One region of the Enterococcus sp. LJL120 genome, then DNA from elsewhere that is predicted to be linked to it. Evidence: predicted binding sites of a transcription regulator. Region 1 holds the regulator's gene; the other holds the start of a gene.
The links. Region 1 encodes LexA, which represses DNA repair genes until DNA is damaged. Its sites were predicted from a motif close to CNAACANNTGTTNG; they were not measured.
Positions count from the first base shown of each region.

Region 2: ruvA (Holliday junction branch migration protein RuvA) is a predicted target of LexA. The motif match lies at 3,903-3,916, and genes of this name have one in related genera.

Region 1 covers NZ_JBTXLV010000004.1:132,572-142,887, reverse strand. The annotation lists gene recJ (single-stranded-DNA-specific exonuclease RecJ) at 1-1,099, shown strand, start outside; gene ACYSNU_RS08150 (adenine phosphoribosyltransferase) at 1,189-1,701, shown strand; gene ACYSNU_RS08145 (LTA synthase family protein) at 2,004-4,142, shown strand; gene ACYSNU_RS08140 (peptidoglycan-binding protein) at 4,285-5,478, opposite strand; gene ACYSNU_RS08135 (hypothetical protein) at 5,720-5,923, opposite strand; gene lexA (transcriptional repressor LexA) at 6,039-6,662, opposite strand; gene ACYSNU_RS08125 (DUF896 family protein) at 6,821-7,060, shown strand; gene tkt (transketolase) at 7,172-9,157, shown strand; gene cysK (cysteine synthase A) at 9,281-10,210, shown strand.
Region 2 covers NZ_JBTXLV010000005.1:165,866-173,035, forward strand. The annotation lists gene ACYSNU_RS09900 (glycoside hydrolase family 1 protein) at 1-533, shown strand, start outside; gene ACYSNU_RS09905 (hypothetical protein) at 716-1,075, opposite strand; gene ACYSNU_RS09910 (low molecular weight protein-tyrosine-phosphatase) at 1,185-1,646, opposite strand; gene ACYSNU_RS09915 (TetR/AcrR family transcriptional regulator) at 1,643-2,227, opposite strand; gene ruvB (Holliday junction branch migration DNA helicase RuvB) at 2,243-3,241, opposite strand; gene ruvA (Holliday junction branch migration protein RuvA) at 3,261-3,863, opposite strand; gene msrB (peptide-methionine (R)-S-oxide reductase MsrB) at 4,029-4,472, opposite strand; gene treR (trehalose operon repressor) at 4,547-5,260, opposite strand; gene pgmB (beta-phosphoglucomutase) at 5,278-5,928, opposite strand; gene ACYSNU_RS09945 (glycoside hydrolase family 65 protein) at 5,945-7,170, opposite strand, start outside.

The DNA.
Region 1 (10,316 bases):
AGATAGCATGCGGGAATTGTTCACTCATTTTGGTGGTCATCATGCGGCGGTGGGGCTGACCTTGCCGGCAGAAAATCTTGGCGAATTACAGGAGCAAATGAATGACTATATTCGTTCCAATAATATTGATTTAACGCAGGGAGGTCCGCTGCAAATTGATGAAATTTTGCAGCCTGAAGCCGCGACGATTGCCTTAATTAATGAATTAAACACTTTGGCTCCCTTTGGAACGGATAATCCAATTCCGACATTTTTGTTCAAAGATGTTTTGCCGCAAAATGTTAAAGTGATTGGTGCTAATCAGCAGCATTTAAAGTTTGCGATTGGGGAGGCTGGCGATTTAGATGTCTTGGCCTTTAGTTTTGGTCCGGAAGCTAATGAATTTAGCGGACCAATTGATGTGGCCGGCCAACTGAATATCAATGAGTGGAACGGCCGTAAAAAACCTCAGGTGATGCTGCAGGATTATCAAAATGAGGCATTGCAATTCTTTGACTGGCGCAATAAATATCGGTGGCAGGAAGTGCTGGCTACTGAGAGCACTCTGATTTTGGCCTTTCAAGAGGCCAGTCTGAAAATTTTACCTGAAGCGATGAAAAATGCCGCTACCGTCTACAATAATTTACCAGACATTCAAGAGCTAATTGCAAAAAATCATTATCAACAGCTAGCTTTAGTAGATGTGCCAAAGGATTTGACCTGTATTAAAGAGATTTTAGCTGCCGGCAGTTTTTCTAGAATTTATTTTTATGGCTATTCTCCAGACGAAGCCTATTTGAATGGCATGGGCAGTCGGGAACAATTTGCGCGCCTGTTTAAGTTAGTTCAACAGCAGGAAAAAATCGATGTCCGCTTTAAGCTAGACCAGCTGGTCAATTATTTAAAAATTCCTAAATCCCTCTTAGTTTTTATGATTCAAGTGCTTTCTGAGCTGAAATTTGTTACAATAGAAAACGGTGTTTTATCAAAAGTAGTGGTAACCGAAAATCAGCCTTTAACAGCTAGTCAATTGTATCAAGACCGTTTGCAGCGCATTAAAAATGAAGAATTTTTACTGTTGACGGACAGTGAGGGTCTGAGAAAATGGTTGCTGGCTTAAAAATGCTGAACGTGTTATCAAAATTTTGATAAAAAGAGTTTAGATTGCTCCTAAACAGTGAGCAGACAATGAAAGGAACCAGAAACAAAATGAACTTAAAAGATTATATTGCAAGTATTCCCGATTATCCTTCTGAAGGTATTGTCTTTAGAGATATTTCACCATTGATGGCAGATGGGGCGGCCTACCGTGAAGCTACCAACCAGATTGTCAATTATGCGCAGGAAAAACAAATTGATATGGTGGTTGGGCCAGAAGCACGGGGCTTTATTGTTGGCTGTCCGGTGGCTTATGAACTCGGCGTTGGTTTTGCACCTGTCAGAAAAAAAGGGAAATTACCCCGTAAAACGATTGAAGTTTCTTACGAAAAGGAATATGGTTCAGATATTTTGACCCTTCATGAGGATGCGATTAAACCAGGCCAACGGGTGTTGATCTGTGATGATTTATTAGCAACCGGGGGCACGATTAAAGCTACCACTGATTTAGTTGAACAATTAGGCGGCGAAGTTGTCGGCTGTGCCTTTTTGATTGAATTGATGGACTTAAAGGGCCGTGATTTGATTCAACAATATGATATTTTAACTTTGATGGAATACTAATTTTTAAAGACTGTAGGATCATAGGAAGCAGAGAAATTTTATTTTGCTCTTCAAAAGGCACGTTATTGGTGATGTCTTGCTGATGTTAGACAACTCAAGCTGAGCAAAAGCAGAAGATTTCTAAGCAAAGGTTCTCCAGTCTTTTTATTTGTTCTCGTCATACTTTCTTATAAGAAAATTCATATTTAGCCAATTTTTTTAAGGTATCGTTAAATAGATAAATTATGATGAAAATAAATGGATTTTTTCATGAAAGAGTTTTATGATGAAGTGAATACGGAAAAGAAAGTATGGAGGCTGTTATGAAGAAGAAACTAGCAACAATTTTTCCATTGTCTCGTGGAAAGTACATTATCTTATTGGCTGGATTGCTGTGGCTTAAATCAATTTTTGCATATCTCGTGGACTTTAAACTCAGTTATGATGAAGTGTATCAATATTTAATCCTCTTAGTAAATCCCCTTGGATCGATTGTTTTATTACTAGGATTAACCCTCTTTATTAAACGCAAGTCGGCCTTTGCCATCACCAGCATGGTGGTTTATACCTTGATGAATGCGTTGATTGTCTTTAATGTATTGTACTTTAGAGAGTATACGGATTTTATAACGATTAATACGGTTCTAGGCTTTGGCAAAGTTGCCAGTGGGTTAGGGGAGAGTGCTCTACAGCTATTTCGCCCTTATGACCTGATTTATTTAGCCGATTATGTTATTTTGATTATCTTGTTTATCCGCAAAAAAGTGGACTTCAGTGAAGTGCGTTTGCCAAAACGCAAAGCAGTTGCTAGCTTGGCTTTGTCGGCCATCTTGTTGAGTGTCAATTTATTTACAGCAGAAATCTTCCGCCCAGGCTTATTGACTAGAACTTTTTCTAGAGAATATATTGTGAAGTTTTTAGGACTGAATGCTTTTGTTGTTTATGACGGAGTAGAGACTTATAATACCAACCAAGTGCGGGCCGAAGCTAGTGCAACTGACTTGGATTCAGTTGAAGAATATGTCAGCGATCATTATGCCGCACCTGACACAGAAATGTTTGGCACCGCTGAAGGTAAAAATGTGATTGTGATTCATTTAGAAAGCTTCCAACAATTTCTGATTGATTACAGTTTGGTGGATGAAGATGGCGTCGCTCATGAGGTGACCCCTTTCTTAAATAGTTTATATCACAGCAATAGCACCTATAGCTTTAGTAATTTCTTTAATCAAGTTAGTGCTGGGCGGACAAGTGATGCGGAAACACTGATGGAAAATTCACTGTTTGGTTTAAGCGAAGGCTCGCTCTTTACTAAATTGGGGAGTGAAAATACTTTCCAAGCAGCTCCGGCAATCTTAGATCAGACGCAAGGTTATACATCGGCTGTGTTCCATGGAAATTCCGGAAGCTTTTGGAATCGTAACGAAACCTATAAACAATTTGGTTATGATTATTTCTTTGATTCTTCTTATTATGATGTGACGGATGAAAATTCTTTCCAATATGGTTTGATGGATAAGCCATTTTTAAGCCAGTCGATTCAATATTTGGAGCATTTGCAACAACCGTTTTATGCGAAGTTCATCACCGTTTCTAATCACTATCCTTATAATAATTTAACTGGTGATGACGTTGGCTTCCCGTTAGCGACTACTTCTGATGATACAATCAACGGTTACTTTGCAACAGCAAATTATCTTGATTCAGCGATTGAAGAATTTTTCAATTATTTAAAAGAATCAGGCTTGTATGACAATTCGATTATTGTTTTATATGGCGACCACTATGGTATCTCAAACTCCCGTAATACCGATCTTGCGCCATTACTTGGTCAAGACAGTGCCACATGGGATGATTTTGATAACACACAAATGCAACGGGTACCCTATATGATTCATGTTCCTGGTGCAACGGATGGTTATGTAAATGACACATACGGTGGCGAAGTAGATGCCTTACCAACACTTCTGCATTTGTTAGGTGTGGATACTTCCAGCTATCTGCAACTAGGACAAGATTTGTTCTCTGCAGACAATCAACAATTAGTCGCCTTTAGAAATGGGAACTTTATTACACCGGATTATACTTATGTTAACGAAACAATTTATGATAATACTACTGGCTTAGCCATTGAAGAGCCTTCTGAAGAGCTCCTTGCACAAATCGAAACGTGGAAGGAAGAAGTCAATTTACAATTGACGACTTCTGATGAGATTAATAACGGTGATTTACTACGCTTCTACACGGATAGTGGCCTAACTGCAGTTGATTCTTCTGATTACAATTATCTAAACCAAACTCAGCAATTAAGCGACATTGAAGCGGAGTTGGGGGATGCATCAACCAGCTTGTACAGTCAAAACAATGACATTTCCACCGTTGATTTATTCAAAATTGAATCTTACCAAGAAGAAGCGACTGGTACTAGCACGACTAATTCGACTGCTGAGACCAGTAATTAAATTAGTTTAACATTTAAAACAGGAACTGAATTCACTAAATTAAAGTGAGTTCGGTTCCTGTTTTTTTTCGTGAAAAATAAAAAACCAAACCAATCGGAAAAAATTCCTCAATGGTTTGGTTTCTAGTTTGTGTGCTTAAAGATTAATTATTCATTGCTGCTTCAGCTGCTTCGATAATTGCTGATAAGTAACCAGCAGAATCAGAGAAGGTAGCACCAGTGACAACATCCGCTGGGCTGTCGTCTTCACTTAAACCTTCTAATTCAGTAACTGCTGCTTTTAGTTCATCAATTGTTTTGCCTTTAGCAAATTCATCAATTGCTTCAACGTTTTCCATCCAAGTTTGAGTTGCGCCACCGCTTGAAGCCATCATTTCAGAATAAGCTTCGTTGTTTGCAAATTTAGAAGCTAAAACTTGACCATCTGCAACACCTTCGCCAAAAGTAGCGTCAGAGTTTGGTACGCCGCCGTAAGAAGCAGGATCTGAATATTGGAATTCATCGACAAAGGTATTGGCAACAACATCGCCATCCATCGCAACAGTTACCACTGCAAATGAACGATCTCCGTGAGGTGCAGCCAGAACCATTGCTTCACTTAAATCAGTATTGCTAGTTTCAATTCCTGTTGAAACCATACCTTTAGTTGCTGTGTCGACAATTGCTTGCAAGTAACCCGCTGTATCGGCAAAGGTTGCGCCCGTTACAACATCAGCTACTTCGCTGCCGCCAGTTAATTCATCAATTGATGTTTGAATTTCTGCTGCTGTTTTACCAGCTACGAAATCGGTGATGGCTTCCATGTTGTCTTTCCAAGTTAAAGTAGCACCAGACTCAGCCATCATTTCAGAATAGGCTTCGTTGTTTTCTTCTTTACCAGCTAAAATAGTTCCTTCTGGATAAGATTCACCAAAAGTTGCATCTGAGTTAGGCACGCCAGTCCAAGTACCAGAGCCGTCGTCTTCAATATATTGGAACTCATCCATGCGGGCGGAGATAATTGTGTCGCCATCCATTGTTACGTTTGTAATGGCAAAGGCGCGATCTCCGTGGGGTGCAGTATACAATTGACGCATGTAAATTGTACCCGCTGCTGGAATTTCTTGTGTTTCACCAATTTCTGAACCATCAGAAATCCAGATAGTTCCGGCTTCGCTTTCGCTAGCACCAGATGTAGCATCGCTAGAAGCTTCAGTTGCTTCCTTGCTTGATGCGGTTGTTGATTCTACGGTTGAAGAAGCACTAGTTGAATATTCCAACGTGTCTTCGTCTGCCTGACAAGCTGCTAGTGTCAGCACAGAAAATAAAGTAATGCTAGTTAATAGCACTTTTTTCATAATGATACCCCCAAAAATAAAATAGAATAAAAAAAATATTATGCTAGTTAATTATATCACAAAATAACAAAAGACCAAGCTTAAAATGTGTTAGCTTTGATTAGTCTTTTCTAATTTTTTTCTAGCTAAATCATGAGAATTTCTTTTAGAAAGTATTTTTTGAAGGAGAGAGAAATAACAGGCTTTGAAAATCAAAAAAGTCTGCAACTGCAGACTTTTTCAAAAATATTTTAGAGAATCCTTACTGATAGTAATGGGGATAATACTCATCTTTTTTTGCTTGTTTACGTTTTTGTGCACGATATTTTTTTTCATCCCACAAAATAAACCAGATAATAAACAACGGAGCTACTATTAAAATGGCATTTTCCATACCAAGATTACCGACGAACATTCCAACAACTAAAATCAACAAGACTAACCCAAAGCGACGAATTGCAATCATGTTATTCACCTCATTTTTAATATACGAACAAATGTTTGTATTTGTATTATACGAACTTTTGTTCGATTTGTAAAGAAAAAAATAAAGCCATTTTTAAATGACTTTATTTTGCCTTCTAATAGATATGATCGCGATACAGGCTGACAACTTTTCCTAAGATGGCAACATCAGCTAAAATGATTGGAGCCAATTTATCATTTTCTGGTTGTAGTCTGATATGATCGGTTTCTTTAAAAAATCTTTTACAGGTCGCTTCATCTTCATCAGTCATTGCAATGACAATGTCGCCGTTTTGTGCGGTGCTTTGCTTGCGGACAATCACAAAATCGCCATCAAAAATACCCGCATTAATCATCGACTCACCACGAATCGTCAACATAAACAACGAACCTTCTTCATTTGATAAATTCGGTGGAATCGGGAAGAAATCGGTCGCTTCTTCGACTGCTAAAATCGGCTCGCCGGCAGTTACAATCCCCAGCATTGGGATGGTCTCACTGCGAATGCCTAATTTTTCCAGTCCTCGCTGCGTTAATTCAATCGCCCGTGGTTTTGTTGGGTCACGCTGCAATAAACCTTTTTTTTCTAGTCGTGATAAATGACCATGGACAGTTGATGTCGAGGAGAGGTTAACCGCCTCGCCAATTTCCCGGACCGTTGGCGGGTATCCTTTAGCTGTGACACGATCATGAATATATTGCAGGACTTCTAACTGGCGACTCTCTGTTCGCTTAGCCATTGTCGCACCTTCTTTCTATAATAACCAAAGTTTACCATAGCTTTTTAGCTAAATCAAACGTTTGTTCGCTATTTTGTCATTAGCAAAATAATTGCTTGGCTTTCAGTTGTAAATCTTTAGAGTTTTTACTATGATAAACAAAGAGAGGAGCTGGTAATATGCTTTCAGAAGAAAAAATTAATCGAATTAACGAATTGGCTCGCAAGAAAAAAGCTGAAGGGCTGAATGAAGCCGAATCAAAAGAACAAAAAAATTTGCGGGAAGAGTACCTAAAAGCTTTTCGTTCTGGCATGAAACATCATATAGAAGGAATGAAAGTCGTCGATCCTGAGGGAACTGATGTCACTCCGGAAAAATTGAAACAGATTCAAAAAGAAAAGGGTCTGCACAATCGCTGATTAATTTCAGTAAAAAAAACTAAAAAAAGTTTGCTTGATAAAATAGAATCGGTTACAATAAAAATAGAATAAAAGTAAAATAAACCAAAACCAAAAAACGGAGGGATTCTTTTGTTTGATACAATCGACCAACTAGGTGTAAATGCAATTCGTACTTTGAGTATTGACGCAATCCAAAAAGCTAATTCAGGACATCCAGGTTTACCAATGGGAGCTGCCCCAATGGCTTATACATTGTGGACCAAACATTTAAAAATTAATCCAGCAACTTCAACAAACTGGGTAGATCGCGATCGTTTTGTCTTGTCTGCCGGTCATGGCTCTGCAATGTTGTACAGCTTATTGCACCTTGCCGGTTATAAAGTTTCGATTGATGATTTGAAAAATTTCCGTCAATGGAATAGCTTAACGCCAGGACATCCAGAAATTCATCATACAGATGGCGTTGAAGTGACAACGGGTCCTTTAGGGCAAGGAATTGCAATGTCCGTTGGGATGGCAATGGCAGAAGCTCATTTGGGAGCTACTTACAACCGAGAAAGTTTTAACGTGATGGATCATTACACATTTGCATTGTGTGGCGATGGGGACTTGATGGAGGGCGTGTCTCAAGAAGCAAGTTCTTTAGCAGGTCATTTAAAACTTGGTAAATTAGTTGTCTTGTATGATTCAAATGATATTTCTCTTGATGGTCCAACCAGCAAAGCCTTTACTGAAAGTGTTAAAGGTCGTTATGAAGCTTACGGTTGGCAATATATTCGTGTAGAAAATGGCAATGATTTAGATGCTATCAACAAAGCGATTGAAGAAGCGAAGGCTGAAACAGATAAGCCTACTTTAATCGAAGTCAAAACAATTATTGGTTTTGGTTCACCAAAAGAAGGCACCTCTGCTGTTCACGGTGCGCCTTTAGGTCAAGAAGGCATTGACATGGCTAAAACAGTTTACGGTTGGGATGCACCCGCATTCACAGTTCCTGATGAAGTAACTGCTCGTTACCAAGAAGCGATTGGCGACCGGGGAGCTAAAGCGGAAGCTGAATGGGATGAAATGTTTAAAAATTACAAACATGCTTACCCAGATTTAGCAGCGCAATTTGAAGCAGCTTTTGCCGGTCAATATCCTGAAAATTGGGAAGCTGCATTACCAAGCTATGAAGTTGGCACAAGTCAAGCCAGCCGCGTTTCCAGCAAAGAAATTATCCAAGCAATTTCAAAAGAAGTGCCAAGTTTCTGGGGTGGTTCTGCTGATTTATCTGCTTCTAACAACACGATGGTCGCAGCTGAAAAAGAATTTCAACCTGGCCAATACGAAGGCCGCAACATTTGGTTTGGTGTGCGGGAATTTGCGATGGCAGCAGCTATGAACGGAATTCAAGTCCACGGTGGTACCAAAGTTTACGGCGGAACATTCTTTGTTTTCGTTGATTACCTGCGTCCAGCGCTGAGATTGTCAGCTATTCAAAAAACACCAGTAGTTTATGTGTTAACCCATGATTCTGTGGCAGTTGGTGAAGATGGCCCGACCCATGAGCCTGTTGAACAATTGGCAAGTGTTCGTTCTATGCCAAACGTGCAAGTGATTCGGCCAGCCGATGGCAATGAAACAGTTGCCGCATGGAAAATTGCTATGAAGACAACTGACAAACCAACTGTCTTAGTTTTAAGTCGTCAAAACTTGCCAGTTATTGAAGGCACAAAGGAACACGCTGATGAAAATGTTCAAAAGGGCGGCTATGTGATTTCTGCTCAAAAAGGCGCAACACCTGAAGGCATTTTAATTGCGACTGGTTCTGAAGTAAACTTAGCTATCGAGGCCCAAGCTGAATTAGCTAAAGCTGGTAAAGATGTTTCAGTTGTCAGCCTGCCAAGCTTTGATTTATTTGAAGCGCAAGATGCCGCCTACAAAGAAAGTGTCTTGCCAAAAGCAGTCACTAATCGTTTAGCAATTGAAGCTGCTTCTCCATTTGGTTGGGACCGTTATGCGAAGGCTTCTGTTACAATCAATCACTTCGGCGCATCTGCACCTGGTGATAAAGTCTTAGCCGAATTTGGTTTCACTGTTGAAAATGTTGTTGCTCGCTTCAACGAACTATAAAAAAACTTTTACCGTTTGCCAAAACTAGGCAAACGGTTTTTTTGAGTTGAATTGCTTTAAAAAAAAGCAATTCTTCGCTATGATTGTTTGTACAAACAGGTTAGCTGAAAGGAAGTAACGTATATGTCAAAAATTTATTCATCGATTACCGAGTTAATTGGCAAGACACCGATTGTAAAATTAAATAGAGTTGTCCCTCAAGATGCAGCGGAAGTTTACGTTAAGCTGGAATTTTTTAATCCCGGCAGCAGCGTAAAGGACCGGATCGCTTTAAGCATGGTGGAACAAGCGGAAGCGGATGGCCGTTTAACGCCTGGCACGACTATTATCGAACCAACTTCTGGAAACACTGGTATTGGTTTAGCGATGGTGGGAGCAGCCAAAGGATATCCAGTTAAAATTGTAATGCCTGATACGATGAGTATTGAACGCCGCAAGCTGATGCAAGCTTATGGAGCAGAATTAATTTTAACACCGGGTGCAGAAGGTATGAAGGGTGCGATTGCGACAGCAACTGAATTAGCAGAAGCGAACGGTTACTTTATGCCCTTGCAATTTGACAATGAAGCCAATCCGGAAATTCATCAAAAAACAACAGGTCCTGAAATTGTCGAAGCTTTTGGCGATGCTGGCGTGGATGCTTTTATTTCCGGTGTTGGAACCGGCGGCACTGTGACTGGTGCTGGTCATGAGCTGAAAAAAGTTTATCCGAATATTCAGGTCTATGCAGTGGAACCGACTGAATCACCAGTTCTTGAAGGCGGCCAACCTGGTCCCCACAAAATTCAAGGTATTGGAGCTGGCTTTGTTCCCAAAGTGTTGGATACTAAAGTCTATGATGGTGTCTTGGCGGTTTCCAGTGACGATGCGATGGCAATGGCCCGCAAAGTCGGACAAGAAGAAGGAATTCTAGTTGGAATTTCTTCAGGTGCGGCAATTTTTGCGGCTATTGAAAAAGCGAAAGAGCTGGGTGCTGGCAAAAAAGTTGTCGTGATTGTACCTGATAATGGCGAACGTTACTTGTCGACAGCCCTCTATCAATTCGAAGATTAAATAATTCATTTAAAAGCAAAGGTGCTCGCAGCTTTGCTTTTTTTTATGAAAAGGCTAATAATTTTCCTGCTTTTCTGTTTTAATAGTAATGAAGACACGAGGCAGT
Region 2 (7,170 bases), on a different contig from region 1:
AACATACTGTTGATTATGTTGGCTTTAGCTATTACATGTCAGCTGTTGTCGATATCGTTTCTGAAGACAACGCTCAAGTAGCCGGCAATCTTTTAGGCGGCGTCAAAAATCCTTTCTTGGAAGCCAGCGACTGGGGTTGGCAAATTGACCCTGAAGGCATGCGCATTGCCTTAAATGAAATCTACAATCGCTATCAAGTTCCTTGTTTTATCGTTGAAAATGGCTTAGGCGCTTATGATAAAATTGAAGCAGACGGCTCAATCGTTGACGATTACCGGATTGATTACCTGCAACGTCATATCGCAGCCATGGCTGAAGCGATTGAAGACGGCGTTGATTTAATCGGCTACACTCCTTGGGGCTGTATCGACTTAGTCAGTGCTTCCACAGGGGAAATGAGCAAACGCTATGGCTTTGTCTATGTTGATTTAGATGATGAAGGCCAAGGCACACTGGACCGCTCTAAGAAAAAATCCTTTGACTGGTACCAAAAAGTCATCGCTACAAATGGTGAGGATTTAAGTAATAACTAATCAAAAAAATTCCCGCCAAGTCAGGTTGCTAAAGCCTTGCTTGGCGGTTTTTTAGTAGTTTTTTAGAAAGTAAAAAGCAAGTTACCCAAGAAGAATTTATCCATTCTAGGCAAAAAAAGTGTTGCTGAAAGTCTCTTTTAAAGAGCTTCTAGCAACACTTTTTTTTAACCAATTTACCTATTTCATTTTGACGCTTTATGCCGCTCACCATTTGGGGAGAGCATGCTGATTTTTTTGATATGGGGAATCGGAATCATCCGAATCTGCTGCTGATCGCCAGCAACTTTTAACATCACATGTTCTTTTCCGACAGTTTTGCTGGCCACCCACCCAGAGACCGTTTCAAAAATGTCAGAGTTATCCTCTTGCAAGCGCAGCACCACGGTACTTTTTTGTGAGGCCGCCAATTGTAATTGGCGCACAATGTTCTCCTGGGCTACTTCTTGTTCAGCTTGACTGACTGACTCATCTAAAAAAGCGCTCAGCTTACTTTTAGACAAGAGCATGGCTAATTTCTTTTTCGGTTTTTCTTTATTGGCCATCAAAACAACCTCCTTAAACAAAGGCAACACTCTTATATTTTACCAAAAAAAATGCATATTTTCAATATTCACTATTTATTTTTGGGTTAAAGCCCCATTAAAACGCTTTTTATAATTGTTTTTGGATTTTTTCCAACCACTTTTCACTAGCTTCTTCAATTAATTGGTAAGTCAGTTGGAAATTCCCAGTATAATAAGGATCGGCAATCGCTTGTCCTTCCTTTCCGGGAACAACACTCAGCATCGCAAAGATTTTATCTTGAAACTCTGGCTGACTCAACTCAGCCAAATCCGCCAAATTCATGTCATCCATACCGATGATAAAATCGGCCTCAGCAAAGTCAGCGGCTGTGATTTTACGAGAGACAATCCCTGAATAATCAATCCCGTGTTTTTGCAATTCCTTTTGCGTGCCAGAATGAGGCCTGTTACCGGCCTCCCAGCTGCTGGTAGCTGCTGAATCAATTTCAATTTTATCTTCTAAGCCCGCTTCTACCACCTTTTGGCGAAAAACGGCCTCAGCCATTGGTGAACGGCAGATATTGCCGAGACAGACAAAAATTACCTTCATATAGACCCCCACTTTTCATCAGATTGTTCTTTGGCATACAGCCGATAGGAGAAAAATTCAGTATCCTTAGCCAAACGAAACAGCTGCACAGAAATTTCTAACGGCGTTTCCTGAAAGCCTTCTAAAATCCAGCTGGTCAAAATACCGGAACAGCCATAGGAGAAAAACCGGGCATAAAACTGCTTGTCTTCAACAGACAGCTCATGTTCGACATCCATATTTTCAAACAGTTTAATAAAGAGCTGATGAATCACGGTGATAAATTCCTGCACCAAAATCTCAGCATTATCTTTAACCGTATGCTGATAAAAATTTTGATTGCTGTTCATCGCTGTCAGCATCTTTAAGGCTTGTTCTTCCCAATTATCAATATTCACCTCAGCAGCATCTAAAAAATGCAGCGAGTCCTCTTGATAGACCCAGCGCAGCAGCTGATTCTTATCTGAAAAATGGTAATAAAAGGTTTGCCGGTTAATCCCGGCAGCCTCAGTCAATTTTTGGACACTGATTTTTTTAAAGGGTTCTGCTTGGGCTAATTTTAATAATGCCTTGGCCAAGTCTTGTTTCGTCGCAGTCACCATAAAGCCTCCTATGTTTTAAGAATTGGCCTGCAAGCCAAAATGCAGATAAGCAAAATCCGTTACGACTCGACCTCGAGGCGTGCGGCGTAAAAAACCTTTTTGAATCAAGAAGGGCTCGTACATATCTTCAACGGTTTCCATTTCCTCGCCGATATTCACCGCCAACGTGCTTAGCCCCACCGGACCACCGCCATATAATTCTATCATGGTTTTCAATAATTTTTGGTCAACATAATCCAAGCCCGCTTGATCCACTTGTAGAAGGGTCAGTGCTTGATCAGCAATATTCCGATGAATAACACCGTCACCTTGCACCTGAGCAAAGTCCCGCACTCGTTTTAATAAACGGTTGGCAATCCGCGGGGTGCCCCGGGAGCGGCGGGCAATTTCATAGGCGCCCTCTTCGACAATTTCTGTTTGAAAAATATCAGCCGAACGCAGGACAATTTCTTTTAAATCCGCATCTTCATAATATTCCATATGACAAATAATTCCGAAGCGATCCCGCAAAGGTGCTGACAACATGCCAGCCCGTGTGGTCGCACCGATTAAAGTAAACGGTGGCAGCGGAAAATGCACTGGGTGAGCCGTCGTACCTTGCCCAACCATAATATCCACATAAAAATCCTCCATCGCAGAATAAAGCATTTCTTCTGCAACCCGAGGCAGACGATGAATTTCATCGATAAATAAAACATCCCCCGGCTGTAATTCATTTAAAATTGCAATTAAATCTCCCGGGCGTTCAATTGCCGGCCCGCTAGTGGTGCGAATATTAACAGCCATTTCATTGGCAATCACCATCGCCATCGTAGTTTTCCCTAATCCCGGCGGACCATACAGCAACACATGATCTAATGCCTCTTCGCGATTTTTCGCCGCTTCAATGTAAATCGTCAATTCCTGCTTTACTTTATCTTGGCCGATATACTGGGCTAAAAATTGTGGCCGCAGAGATTTTTCAATGATTTCTTCTTTGTCATTTGTATTTGGCGATACAATTCGTTCATCCATCTATGCCGCTCCCTTCCTTTTATTTTTTCATAAGTAATTTCAAAGCTTCCCGTAGATACTGGTCAGTGGTTTGTCCAGCAGTCTCCGGCAATAATTTTGCTACTCGCTTAACCTCTTTTTCGCTATAGCCCAATGCGGCCAAAGCTTCCAACGCCTCCGTTAAAGCAGAATCGGCTGCATGAACGGCTGTCGGAATTTTTTCAACCGGAAAATCAGCAACTAACTCTCCAAGCTTCCCCTTCAAATCTAAAATCATTTGCTGAGCGGTTTTCTTACCAACCCCAGGAAACTTCGTCAGATAAGTCACGTCGTCAGCTTCAATCGCTTGAATCAAGCCACTGTGATTATCATTGGCTAAAATAGCCAGCGCACTTTTCGGACCAATCCCAGAGACGCTAATCAATTTTAAAAACAGCTGCTTTTCTTCCAGATTTTCAAAACCATATAATAACTGAGCATCCTCTCTAATAACCTGGTGCAGATAAATTTTCACCTGATTATCCAGCTGACTACTATAACGATAAGGATTACCCATCGCAATCTGATAACCGATTCCTTGATTTTCCACAACTAAATACAGTGGGCTGATATACGTCACCACACCATTTAAATATTCGTACATATTTTGTCCTTCCTACTGCTAACTAAATTTCCATTTGCTAGTACATACGTTCGCTTTTTATTGTAGCATAAAACGCAGTTAGTTTGGAGTGGGTTATCAAGGCAGGAAAATTACCTATTTTTGCAAAAAAACTGTCAGAGAATGTATCTCTGACAGTTTAACACCTTATCCAACTAAATCTAAATACTCGCCGTAGCCTTCTGCCGCCATTTTGTCAGCAGGAATAAATTTTAAAGCTGCGGAATTGATGCAATAGCGCAAACCGCCTTGATCGACTGGACCATCATTAAAGACGTGACCCAAATGGGAGTCGCCTTCTTGGCTACGGACTTCTACACGATGCATACCATGGGTGAAGTCAGCCTTTTCTTTGACGCCTTTTTTGACAATCGGCTTGCTGAAGGCCGGCCAGCCGCAACCGGCATCGTATTTATCGGTTGAACTAAATAGAGGTTCACCGCTGACGATATCGACGTAGATGCCTTTTTCATAAAAGTCATCATATTGACCAGTGAATGGTCGTTCCGTTGCGTTTTCTTGGGTGACTGCATAAGAAATATCTGATAGTTCTTCTTTAAGTTTCGCTTGGTCTAATTCTTCTTTTTTCATTTTAATCATCTCTTTCTGGAAGCCTTAGATGGGCTTATCATAATGCCAATCAGAAAAAATTGCGAACCATATGCTCAGCCCTTGCGGCGTCTGGCAAATTCGACAAAACGAAACTTATCTAAACGGTGAATCGACTCGGTATATTCAAAACAGCGAGTGTCCTCTAAGAAAACTAAACTGCGGACAATCACCACATGGGTATCCTCACCTAAATCCATCAGCTCCTGCATTTCTTCATTAGCAGGCTCAACGGTGATTTCTTTTTGGGCATAAGCAATGTCCAAATTCAATTCATTTTCAAAATATTCATAAATTGAATCCTGCGCCCGTTCCTTCGGCAACTGTGGGATTGCTTCTTTTAAAAGAAAATCCCGGTCTAAAATAACTGCTTCTCCGCCGATTTTTCTTTGGCGAATTAATTTCCACGCCTCAGCTCCCTTGGGCCAGCCAGTCACATCTGCCAATTTTTGGCGAACTAATACCTCGCCTAATTCCACGACAATCGTTTCATTGGGGATGTGTTGGCTTTCCTGCAGCTCTTTAAAGCTGGTCAGACCGGAAATTGGAAAATCAAAGCGATTCATATCTAAAACAATCGAACCCTTGCCCTGCTTTTTTTGAATATAACCGGCGTTGGTTAGCAGGGTCAGCGCCTTACGTATCGTTTCACGGGAGACGCCATAGATTTTAATCAGCTGATTTTCACTAGGGAGCAGGCTTTGTGGGGGATAATCGCCGGCTAAAATCTTTTTTTCCAAGTCTAAAAATATTTCATTGAACTTATTCATCCCCGCAGCTCCTTTCCCTATTTTTTCAGCAAGTCTGGAATTGATAATTCATCTAAACGGTGCACAGTAATATCTGCACCTGCCAAAGGTTCGCTAGCCAACACACCGACAGCAAACATGCCGGCTTTTTTAATCCCTTCAATACCAGCCGGAGCATCTTCAAAGCCAATCGCTTCTTCAGGCTGAATATTTAAAATTTCAGCCGCCCGGATAAAGATTTCTGGATCTGGTTTGCCTTTTTTCAAAGTGTTTGGGTCAACGATGCCCACAAAATCAGCGGCAACGCCTAATTTTTCTAAAATAAATGGCGCATTTTTAGAAGCCGAAGCAATCGCACTCGGCACCTGTAATTTTTGAGCCTCAGCTAAAAATTCAGCCACTCCAGGCAATAAATCTTTTTCGGTTAAGCCCTGTAATAATGCAACGTACTCGGTATTTTTTTCTGCTGCTAGTTCAGCTTTTTCCGCTTCAGTAAACTCATTTTCTTTGCCACCATGAGCCAAAATCCGATTTAAAGAATCCATGCGGCTGATACCCTTTAATTGTTCATTGAACTCTAAGTCAATTGAAATGCCGATTTTATCCGCCAAATTTTTCCAAGCGATGTAATGGTACTTGGCTGTATCAGTAATCACGCCGTCTAAATCAAATACAAAACCTTTTTTCACGAGTATTCCTCCAATATTAATTAGTCATTGCTAGACAATCAAGGGTTGTCGCTTGATTGCCGGTTAAGAAAATTTGTTTCCCGTTGAACTCAATTTCAACGTCCTGGTCGGCTAAGATTGCCGTGGTCTCTTTGCAGATGGCGATACTGAAATGAATCCCCCGCCGTTTAACTTTGAATTGTAGTTCTTGCCAACCCTTTGGTAATTTTGGTTGCAGGATTAATTTATCTTGGCGAATATCCAGCCCCGCAAAGGTGGTTAACGTGATATACAAAGTCGCCGCCATCACACCGGCGTGAATTCCTTCAGCGGTGGTGCCCCCTTGAATATCCCGATAATCTGAATACAAAGCCTCCTGGTATAGCTGCCAAGCTAAATCTTGATTATCAATGATTTCCGCCAGTTGCGCATGGACTACCCGCGACAAGGTCGAGCCGTGGGAGGTGCGGGCTAAATAATAATCCAGATTTTTTTCTAAGTAATCCTCTGGTAAATTATACCCTAAATCTGCTAATATTTGATCAATTCGTTCCTTACTAAAATTATAAAAAGTCATCAAGGTATCCGCCTGTTTGGCTACTTGATAATCATCAGCTGATTCCCCTTCAGCTCGCAAAATTCGGTCCATTCGATAAATATTGCCGTATTTCTCCCGGTAATAATCCCAATCGACTTCCTTTAGTTCAAAATAATTCGCGAATTGAGCGATAATCCCCGCTTCGTTAATTTCTAAATTCAATCCGTGACAAATTTCTTCCATTTGTTTACTGTCTGCAGCTGAAAAATTAGTTTTCTGGCGAATCTCCGCCACTGCTGCAGCCGGCATTTCCGCAAAAAGTTTTGCGATTTCTTCAAAGAGCCAGACCACCGTCATATTGGTGTAGGCATTATTGTTTAGACCACCAGTTTCTTGATCTGGATAAGCCTCATGGAATTCATCTGGACCCATCACGCCATTAATATTATAACGGCCATCATGATCTTTTTCGGCAATCTTTAGCCAGAATTTCGCAATTTCCAGCAGCATCTCAAGCCCCATTTCTGTCATAAATTCTCGGTCCAGCGTATTTTGATAATACAGCCAAAAATTATAGGCCACGGCTAGAGAAACATGCCGCTGCAAGCGACTGTGGTCTTCATCCCAATCACCGCTGACTGGATTTAAATGAATTTCCTGTGATTGCTCATCACCGGTTAAACCAGACTGCCACGGGAACATCGCTCCTTGATAGCCGGCCTGTT